2 regions of the Micromonospora sp. WMMD1102 genome follow, and region 2 is predicted to be linked to the other one. Evidence: riboswitches for the same ligand, from Rfam matches in the RefSeq annotation. Region 2 holds a riboswitch; the other holds the start of a gene.
What was found. Region 2 has a riboswitch for cyclic di-AMP ahead of O7626_RS24510 (hypothetical protein). Riboswitches for the same ligand answer to the same signal wherever they lie in the genome.
Positions count from the first base shown of each region.

Region 1: it holds a riboswitch for cyclic di-AMP, as region 2 does, so the genes downstream of both, O7626_RS34865 (C40 family peptidase) here and O7626_RS24510 (hypothetical protein) in region 2, are expected to answer to the same signal.

Region 1 covers NZ_JARUBN010000001.1:7,679,785-7,684,409, forward strand. Annotated here, with positions in the region: gene O7626_RS34855 (peptidoglycan recognition family protein) at 1-1,341, opposite strand, end outside; gene O7626_RS34860 (hypothetical protein) at 1,417-1,626, shown strand; cyclic di-AMP (ydaO/yuaA leader) riboswitch at 1,821-1,961, shown strand; gene O7626_RS34865 (C40 family peptidase) at 1,974-3,014, shown strand; gene dcd (dCTP deaminase) at 3,134-3,712, opposite strand; gene O7626_RS34875 (pyridoxamine 5'-phosphate oxidase family protein) at 3,813-4,394, shown strand; gene O7626_RS34880 (zinc metalloprotease) at 4,416-4,625, opposite strand, start outside.
Region 2 covers NZ_JARUBN010000001.1:5,473,334-5,477,958, forward strand. Annotated here, with positions in the region: gene O7626_RS24495 (AAA family ATPase) at 1-862, shown strand, start outside; gene O7626_RS24500 (DUF397 domain-containing protein) at 918-1,109, opposite strand; gene O7626_RS24505 (helix-turn-helix transcriptional regulator) at 1,096-1,884, opposite strand; cyclic di-AMP (ydaO/yuaA leader) riboswitch at 2,194-2,322, shown strand; gene O7626_RS24510 (hypothetical protein) at 2,329-3,432, shown strand; gene O7626_RS24515 (cellulose-binding domain-containing protein) at 3,542-4,625, opposite strand, start outside.

The sequences.
Region 1 (4,625 bases), 2.2 Mb from region 2:
GATCTGGACGTACCGCCTGTCGCCCCGGACCACCGTCCAGTCCCCGGGTGACGAGCCGTCGAAGGTGGTGGCCCGGTAGTACTCGCCGGGCAGCACGTTCCCGACGGCGTACCGCTGCCCGGCGGCGAGGGTGTACTGCAACGGGGTGACCGGCTGCACCGGTACGCCGGCCGGATAGGCGTCCGCCTCCGGGTACGCCCGGCCGTACACCGGAATCGTCGCCCGGCCCGGCTTCGGCGTCGCGACCAGGCCCACCGTCCACTTCGCGGTCGGCTTCGACCTCGGGTTGTGGAACCACGCCTTCTGCCCGAGATACCAGATCGCGGTCCAGTCGCCCTGCCGGCCGGCGAGCGCGTACGTCTGTCCGGCCGACGCCCGCGCCCCGTGGTCGGAGATGTGCATCGTGTTCGGGGTGCCGTCCGGGCGCAGCCCGAGGTCGTTCACCAGCGGCGCGTCGGCGGTCGGTGCGGTGCGCAGCACCACCGACGACGACCCGCGCGCCGGGCACGGCACCCCGGCCGCCGTGCAGCCGGTGAACGCCGGCCGGTTGGTGGCGAAGTCCGGGTCGATGGTGACCAGTCCGGCGGCCGGTGCGCCGACGCCCCGGAACGGCGCCCTGAGCAGGTCGAAGTAGTGCGACCAGTCCCAGTACGGCCCGGGTTCCCAGTGCATGCCGCGCACGTTCGCCGGCAGGATCCCGGGGACGTTGTCGTGCCCGATGACGTGGTCGCGGTCGAGCGGGATGTCGTACCGGTCGGCGAGGTAGCGGACCAGTTTGGCCGAGGTCCGGTACATCGCCTCGGTGTACCAGGTGCCCTGTGCGGCGAAGCCCTCGTGTTCCAGGCCGATCGCCTTGGCGTTGACGTACCAGTTGCCGGCGTGCCAGGCCACGTCCCTGCCCTTCACGTGCTGCGCGATGTGCCCGTCGGCGGAGCGGAGCGTGTAGTGCCAGCTCACGTAGGTCGGGTCCTGGACCAGCCGCAGCGTGGTGTCGTAGCTGCCCTCGGTGTCGTGGATGACGATGTACTCGACCTTCTGCCGGGCGGGCCGGTCGGAGAGGTCGTGGTTGCCGTAGTCGCCCTCGCCGAACGCCTGGTAGGGGGCGGGGATCCACTCGCAGGAGATGTCGCGCGGGCACTCCAGCCCGTCCGGGCGGGGTCGGCCGGGCAGGCCGAGCCGGTCCAGCCAGTGCCGCTGCGGGACGATCCCGGGGTGGCCGGGGAGGGTGATCCGGTGCCCGTCGTCGGTGGTCCGGCTGGCACCCTCGGCGAGGGTCCGGTACACCTCGTCAGCGAAGGCGGCGGCGGCGTCCGCGCGGTCGCTGCCGGCGTACCGGGCCACCGCGCCGTACCAGGCCGCCGGGTCGCCGCGGCGGCGTACTCGGACTGCCGGGTGTCGGCGTACTCGGATTGCCGGGTGTCGGTCGACGGCGGCGCGGCGAGCGCGGGGCTGGCCGGCAGCAGTGCCGCAGCGCCGAGCAGGGCGGTGCCGATCGCGATTTTCCTGCTCAGCGGCGTTGTCGTGGGAAGCATCGAACCTCCAGGGGCCGGGGTGGGCCTGCCGATCACCCTCCACCCGGGACACCGCTGCGGTCAATACCTGCCAAACAAGCTCGTCGCCATGTAGAAAACTTTCACCTATACCGAGCGTGTCCGAGCCGGTCCTCGTGGGTCGACTCCGCCGAGCGTCGGTTCGCGCCGTCCGTGACCGCCCCGATACACAACGAATCGACTCAGATCACGGGGTTGCGTTTGGATAACACCCTTCTCTAAGGTTGGGGACCGTCGAGCCGACGGCAGGCCGCCTAGCCGGGCGGCGACGTCTCGACACCGCCGAATCGTCACACAGAGCGAACCGGGGACCCGAGCATCCTGGGGTGAATCCGCGCCTTCTGCGGTAGGGCGACACTCTTTCCGCCCGAACCCGTCAGCTAACCCGGTAGGCGGGCTACGGAAGAAGGAGTACGGACCCCGGTGGCTTCCCCTGCCCCGCCGCGGTCGCCCTCCCTCCCGTCGGCAGCCGCCGACGCCGGGAACGCGAAACCGCGCCCTCGAAGGTCCATCCTCGTCATCGCCCTCACCGCCCTCGCCAGCGCCGTCGTGCTGTTCACCGGCACGACGCCGGCACTGGCCGAGCCGTCGGTGGCCGAGATCGAGCAGCAGATCGACACCGCCTGGCGCAAGCTGGAGCCGGTCGTCGAGAAGCACAACGCCACCCGGCAGGACCTGGCGGCGAAGAAGAAGCAGGCCGCCACCCTGCAGAAGAAGATCGCCCCGCTGCAGTCGCAGATCGACGCCGCGATGAACCGGGTGAGCGACTTCGCCGTGCAGGCGTACAAGGGTGACAAGGCCTCGGCGGTCAACGCCCTGCTCACCTCGAAGTCGCCGACCGCGCTGGTCGGCCAGCTCTCGGTGCTCGACCAGTTCGCGCGCCAGCAGCAGCGCGAGGTGCAGGAGGTCGTCGACCTCAAGGAGAAGTACGCCGCCCAGAAGGCTCCGCTGGACCGGCTGGTCACCCAGCTGACCAAGACCGAGGCGGAACTGGCGGCGAAGAAGAAGGAGATCGACGCCGAGGTCGAGCGGCTACAGAAGCTGCGGATCCAGGCGTACGGGAACGGCTCCGCCGGCCCGCTGCGGCCCGCGCCCTGCCCGGCGACCTACCCCGGCGGCCCGTCCGGCCAGGCGGTCAAGTTCGCGTGCGCGCAGATCGGCAAGCCGTACAAGTGGGGTGCCGAAGGCCCCGGCTCGTACGACTGCTCCGGCCTGACCCTGGCCGCCTGGGCCAAGGGTGGCGTCTCGCTGCCGCACAACGCCCGCGCCCAGCGCGGACAGACGAAGCAGATCAGCCGCTCCGAGCTGCGCCCTGGTGACCTGGTCTTCTACTATGCCGACCTCAGCCACGTCGGCATGTTCGTCGGCAACGGTTGGATCGTGCACGCCTCCCGGGCCGGCGAACCGGTCAAGATGAAGCGGATGGACGACGGCGAGATCCACAGCTTCGGCAGACCGGGCTGAAATCTCCGGGTTGAGGTCCCCGGGTCGACGGTCTCCGAGTCGACCGAGTCAACGCAGAACCCCCGTCGCGCAGGTGCGGCGGGGGTTCTGCCGTTCGGCCGACGGGGTGGCGCCGTGCCTCAGCGGGTGGGCCAGGTGCGCCAGTTCTGCCAGGAACGGCTCGGAGTCGGCCCGCGCTGTCCCTGGTAGCGCGAGCCGTAGACGGCCGATCCGTACGGGTGGGCCGACGGCGACGAGAGCCGGAAGATGCAGAGCTGCCCGATCTTCATCCCGGGCCAGAGCCGGATCGGCAGGTTGGCCACGTTCGACAGTTCCAGCGTCACGTGGCCGGAGAAGCCGGGGTCGATGAAGCCGGCGGTGGAGTGGGTGAGCAGGCCGAGCCGGCCCAGGCTCGACTTGCCCTCCAGCCGGCCGGCGAGCTGGTCGCCGAGGGAGATCACCTCCAGCGTGGAGGCGAGCACGAACTCACCCGGGTGCAGCACGAACGGCTCGCCGTCCGGCACGTCGACCAGCGAGGTCAGCTCGTCCTGCTGGATCGCCGGGTCGATGTGCGTGTAGAGGTGGTTGTTGAAGACCCGGAAGAGCCGGTCCAGGCGTACGTCGATGCTCGACGGCTGCACCAGCGCGGGCTCGAACGGCTCCAGCGCGAGGGTGCCCGCCTTGATCTCGATCACTAGGTCGTGGTCGGAGAGCAGCACCGGATCACCTTAGCGAGTGGCGTGACGGTGACCGGCCGCGACCTCGCCGATGGGTGGGATCGGGGTAGGTGATCGAACAGGTGTTCGATAGAATGTGGGCATGGCATCCTGGTCCGAATTCGCCTCTGACGAGCCACGACTCGCCGACGCGATCCGCGTCCTCATCCAGCAGTACGGTCCGGGTCTCGGCTACCTGGCGACCGTGCGCGCCGACGGTGGGCCGCGGGTGCACCCGGTGTCCCCGGTCATCACCGACGAGGGACTCTTCTGTTTCGTCGTCGACTCTCCGAAGCGGCGTGACCTCGAACGCGACGGCCGATACGCGCTGCACTCGTTCCCGCCCGAGGACAGCGACGACGAGGCGTACGTCGCGGGTCGGGCCCGGCCGGTGACCGACCAGGCCCGGGTGGACCAGCTCGCCGGCAACCTGCGGGCCGCCCCGCAGGTCGACTGGCGGCTCTTCGAGTTCACCGTCGACGTCGCGATGGTGGCCCGGCACGGCAGCAACGGCGCCACCCCGCTCGCGGCCGGAGACCGGTCCGAACGACCGGCCGTGCAGGTCTGGCTCGACCCGGCCGGCGCCGCACCGGGCGCACCGGGCACACCGGTCGGTGCCACCACCGGGTCGAGGCGGCGCGGCCGGCGCCGGGCGGTGGAAGAGGAGCCCGTCCCGACGCCCTGAGCTGCCGGCACGCACGCACGCCTACGGCTCGCGGAACGCCTTCCACGCCTTGAGCATCCGGAACGCCTGACCGTACGTGAACTCGTACATGCAGGCGTCGACCGAGTAGTCCATGAAGTTGTGGATCGGGTCGGTGCCCGGCTTCGCCGTGCAGGTGTCCCGCCGCTCCGGGCAGCCGAAGGCCGGCTCCGCCTCGGCAGGCGTGTCGAGGACCTGATCGCCCTGGCCGTC
Region 2 (4,625 bases):
CCGGCTGCTCACCGAGGCGTACCGGTCTTCGGGCGGCGCGGAGCTGACCGTGGCCGACGTCGCCCTGCTCGACGAACTCGACCACCTGCTCGGCCGGCCGCCCCGCCCGGCGAAGCGCCGACGCGACCCGTACCAGCTGGCCGGCGGGGTGCGCGAGGTGACCACCTACGCCGACCGGCAGCGCGCCGCCCGGTCCGGCCGGGACGCCGCCGCCGAGCGGCCGGCCGACTACCGCGAGTACGCGCACGTGGTGGTTGACGAGGCCCAGGACGTCTCCCCGATGCAGTGGCGGATGCTGGGCCGGCGCGGCCGGCTCGCCTCCTGGACGGTGGTCGGCGACCCGGCGCAGACCGCCTGGACCGGCGACCCGGCGGAGCTGACCCGGGCCCGGGACAAGGCGCTGGGCCGGCGTCCCCGGCACGAGTTCACGCTCACCACCAACTACCGCAACTCGGCGGAGATCTTCGCGGCGGCGGCCCGGGTGATCCGGGAGGTCTCCCCCGACCTGCCGCTGCCGGTAGCGGTCCGGGCCACCGGGGTGGATCCGGTCGAGCTGGTGGTGCCGGCCGCCGAACTGCCGGACGCGGTCCGGGAGGCGGCGGCGAAGCTGCTCGCCGAGGTCGACGGGACGGTCGGGGTGATCAGCTCCGCCGACCGGCGGGCCGAGGTCGCCGACTGGCTGGAGCCCGCCGGGCCGCGCCTGTCGGTTGTCGACACCATGCAGGCGAAGGGCCTGGAGTACGACGGGGTGGTGCTGGTCGGGCCGTCGGAGATCCGGGCCGACTCGGCGGCCGGGGTACGCACCCTCTATGTCGCGCTCTCCCGGGCGACCCAGCGACTCACCACGGTCGAACCGGTCTGACGGTGGCCGACCCTGGCGGCGAACCCTGGTGGGCTGGCTCGTCGGTGCCGCTGTGTCAGGCGTGCGACTTCGTCAGGCCGACGAACGCCCGCCAGGCGGCCGGGCCGAAGGTAAGCGTCCCGCCGTCCCGGTCCTTGGTGTCCCTGACCAGCACTCGGCCGGGAAGGTTGTCGGCCACCTCGACGCAGTTCGAGTTGCCGCCGGAACGCGTGGACTTCCGCCAGGCGGCAGCGTCACTTGTGTTCATTCAGCACCTCCAGAAGTAGGTCTCTGCTCTGGTCGGTCGTCATCGCCAAACCGTTGATCGACTCCCAGGATAGCTCTAGGTCACCCACATCCCGTACCGAGGCCACCACCTTGCCCTGCAACTGATCATCAAGGTACGAGATCCGCCTACCGTCTCTCAGGGTTGCCAGCGAGATCGGGCCACCCAGACCAGCATGCAGACCTCCGGCGACATCCGGCAGCACACGTACCGTGACGAAGGGTCGGTGTCCGATGTCGACGAGATAGCCGAGCTGATCTTTCATGACGTCGCGCGACCCGCGCCGGAGCGCGAATTCCGCGATGATGCAGGAAATCGTCACCGGCGGGTTCTGATCCAGAACCGCCGCCTGCCGGGCTGCCCGGTCCGCGACGAGATCCTCCACCCTCCCCACGTTCGCCGGGACTCCCGCGAACATCTCTCGCATATACGGCTCACGCTGTAGCGGAGCCGGGATCAACAGCGGTTCCCAGGACCGCAGCAGGATCGCGCGACGCACATTCTCGGCCCATGGGCGTAGCCACGGGCGCAGGTCTTCGTGTGCCGTCTTTGCCAGCCCTTGAATCTCGCTGTCGGTGCCGAACACCCCGTCAAGGCGCTGTGCCGTGCCTTCCTGCGGAATCAGCTTCCCTGCCTCGAAATACTGCACCGTGGACTTGGACACCCCGATTGCGACGGCGAGCCTGTCCTGAGACAGCTTCCGCTCTGTGCGCAACGCCCGGATGCGGGCCGGAAGCGACGCCGATTGGTCAAGCATTGTTATCACCCCGGCGGTCGGCAGATGCTGTCACCGTCATCAGGCGGCGGACCTGCTCATTCTGCGTTACCACGCCGTCACGGTCCAGCGCGAATACCAGCTCGGTTGACGGGATGGTCACACCATCGGAGCTCACCGATAGTTAGCGGCATCTTAAGTTTCCGGCCGGCACCGGAGATATTTGTCCGGATACATCCACCCGAAGCAGGAGAATCGTGAATTCAACTCTGGCAACGCCACGTATCCCCGGACAGCAACTGCCGGTAGGCTCGGCTCCGGTCTCCGCCGGGCGGCGCCCTCCGGCGCCTGCGGGGGCCGCCGCCTAATCGCCACGCGCGAGCCGGGGAACCACGTACCAGGGGTGCATCCGCGCCAGCGGTAGGGATCTTCCGTCCCGAACCCGTCAGCTAACCCGGTCGGCGGCTGACGGAAGGACACTGTCATATGCCGTTCCTGGCACCCACCCGACACGCTCCGGCGTCCGCGCGGAACGCCTCGGGACCGTCCGGGAAGCTCGCGGTCACCGCGGCGCTCACCCTGGGCATGGTCCTCGCGGCGCTCGGCGGCGCACCCGCCGCCGCGGCACCGGAGTACGCGACCCCCGGGGCGCTGGCCGCGGCTCCCGGCGGCGACGACATCGACGGAGGCACCGACAGCCTGCGCGAGCAGCTCCAGGCCGCCAGCAAGGGCTATCTGAACGCCAAGACCAAACTGGACAACTCCGTCAAGCGGCAGAAGGAACTGAACCAGCAGCTTGCCGCGCTGCGTACCGAGGTGGCGACCCGGAGCGAACGGGTCGCCGAGATGGGCAACATGGCGTACCGGACCGGTCGACTCGGGCAGGTCTCCGCGCTGCTCAACAGCGGCTCGCCGACCAGCCTGGTGGACCGGGCCGCCGCACTCGACACGATCTCGGCGAACGAGAGCCGGGAACTGCGCGGGCTGCGGGAGAGCCTGGACAAGGAAACCCAGGCCAAGGCCGCGCTCGACAAGGAGATCGGCGAGCAGCGCAAGCAGGTCGAGGTGATGGAGACCCGCAAGAAGCAGGCCGAACGGGCGCTCGCGGCGGCGAACAACAGCGGCGGCGCGGGCTCGGGGATCAGCGGCAGCGGCGGCGGCTCCGCCCGGCCGGCACCCCGCAACCCCGACGGCTCCTTCCCGGACGAGTCGTGCAGTCTCGACGACCCGACCACCAGCGGCTGCATCACCCCGCGCACCCTGCACGCGCTCAAGCAGGCCCAGGCCGCCGGCTTCACCCGGTTCGTCTCCTGCTTCCGCAGCGGTGGCAGCGGCGAGCACCCGAAGGGACAGGCCTGCGACTTCGCCGCCCAGAAGAACGGGTTCGGCGGAGTGGCGACCGGCGGCGACCGGACGTACGGCAACAACCTGGCGGCGTACTACGTGCGCAACGCCAACCGGCTCGGCGTGCTGTACGTGATCTGGTTCAAGCAGATCTGGCTGCCGAGCAGTGGCTGGAAGACGTACAACGGGGGCAACGGCGACCCGTCGAGCGACCACACCAACCACGTACACCTGTCGATGAACTGAGGATCGATCGCGTAACCTGTCGCGGACCGTCGGCACCGCCCGCCACCCCTGGGCAGTGCCGGCGGTCCGCTTTTCCGTCAGGCGGCGACCGCCGGGGTGCGTACCCCGGTCAGCAGCCGATCCGGCTCGAACCGAGCGCCACGTCGTCGAACCAGAGCGTGTCGGCACCCTCGCCGTAGCTCTCCCAGCCCAGCCGCAGGTCGGTGAGGTTCGGCCGCCAGTCGGCCCGGTTGTACCACTGCCCGTCGACGTCGTGCGTGGGCGTGCCGTCGGCGGTCAGCCCGGTCACCGCGGTGCCGTTGACCCAGGTGGAGAGCCGGCCCTGGGTGCCGTCGACCATGAACTCCAGGCAGGACCACTGGTTGACCGGCAACGGCATGCTCAGCGCCACGCCGTTCGGGCTCTGCTCCGGCAGGGTGGCGTCGTCCGAGGCACGGTTCCACTGCAACGCGCCGTTCTGCCCGCCCATCCGCAGGTCACGGTTGCCGTCGGCGGCGTCCCGCATGGCCAGGAAGGTCACGTGCGAGGTCGGCAGTGCGGTGGTGTGCCGTACCCAGAGCCGGGCGTAGCGCACCGCGCCGACCCCGCTCAGGTTGCGGGTGGAGCCGACGAAGACGTGGTTGCAGTAGCCGACCGCCCCGTTTATGCGTACCGAGCGGGTGCCCTGGTGCGCGACCGAGGTGTCGATGCTGGCGGTGCCGCTGCCCGAGCAGTCCGGATAGCTGACCGCCCAGTCGCCCGACGGCGTACTGCCGGTCTGGTTCTCGAAGCCGTCGCAGAGCACCGCCGTGCCGCAGCCGCTCGGCGGCTGGGTGGTCGGCGGCACGGTCGGCGGCGGGGTGATCGTCGGCGGGACGCTTGTCGGCGGGGTGGTCGGCGGTTGGCTGGTCGGCGGTGCGGTGCTCGGCGGGGTGGTCGGCTCGGCGCCGTTGCACAACTCGCCGTTCAGGGTGAACCCGCTCGGTGCCGCCGAGCTGGCCGAATAGGTGCCCTGCACGCCGAACTCGGTCGAGCCGCCGGCCGGCAGCGACCCGTTCCAGGCCGCGTTCCGGGCGGTCACGGTCGCCCCCGACTGGGTGACCTGGGCATTCCAGCCGTTCGTGATCCGCTGATCGCCACCGTAGGTCCAGGTCACGGTCCAGCCGTTGACCGCGACGTCCCCGGCGGTCACCTTGACTGCGGCGGTGAAGCCA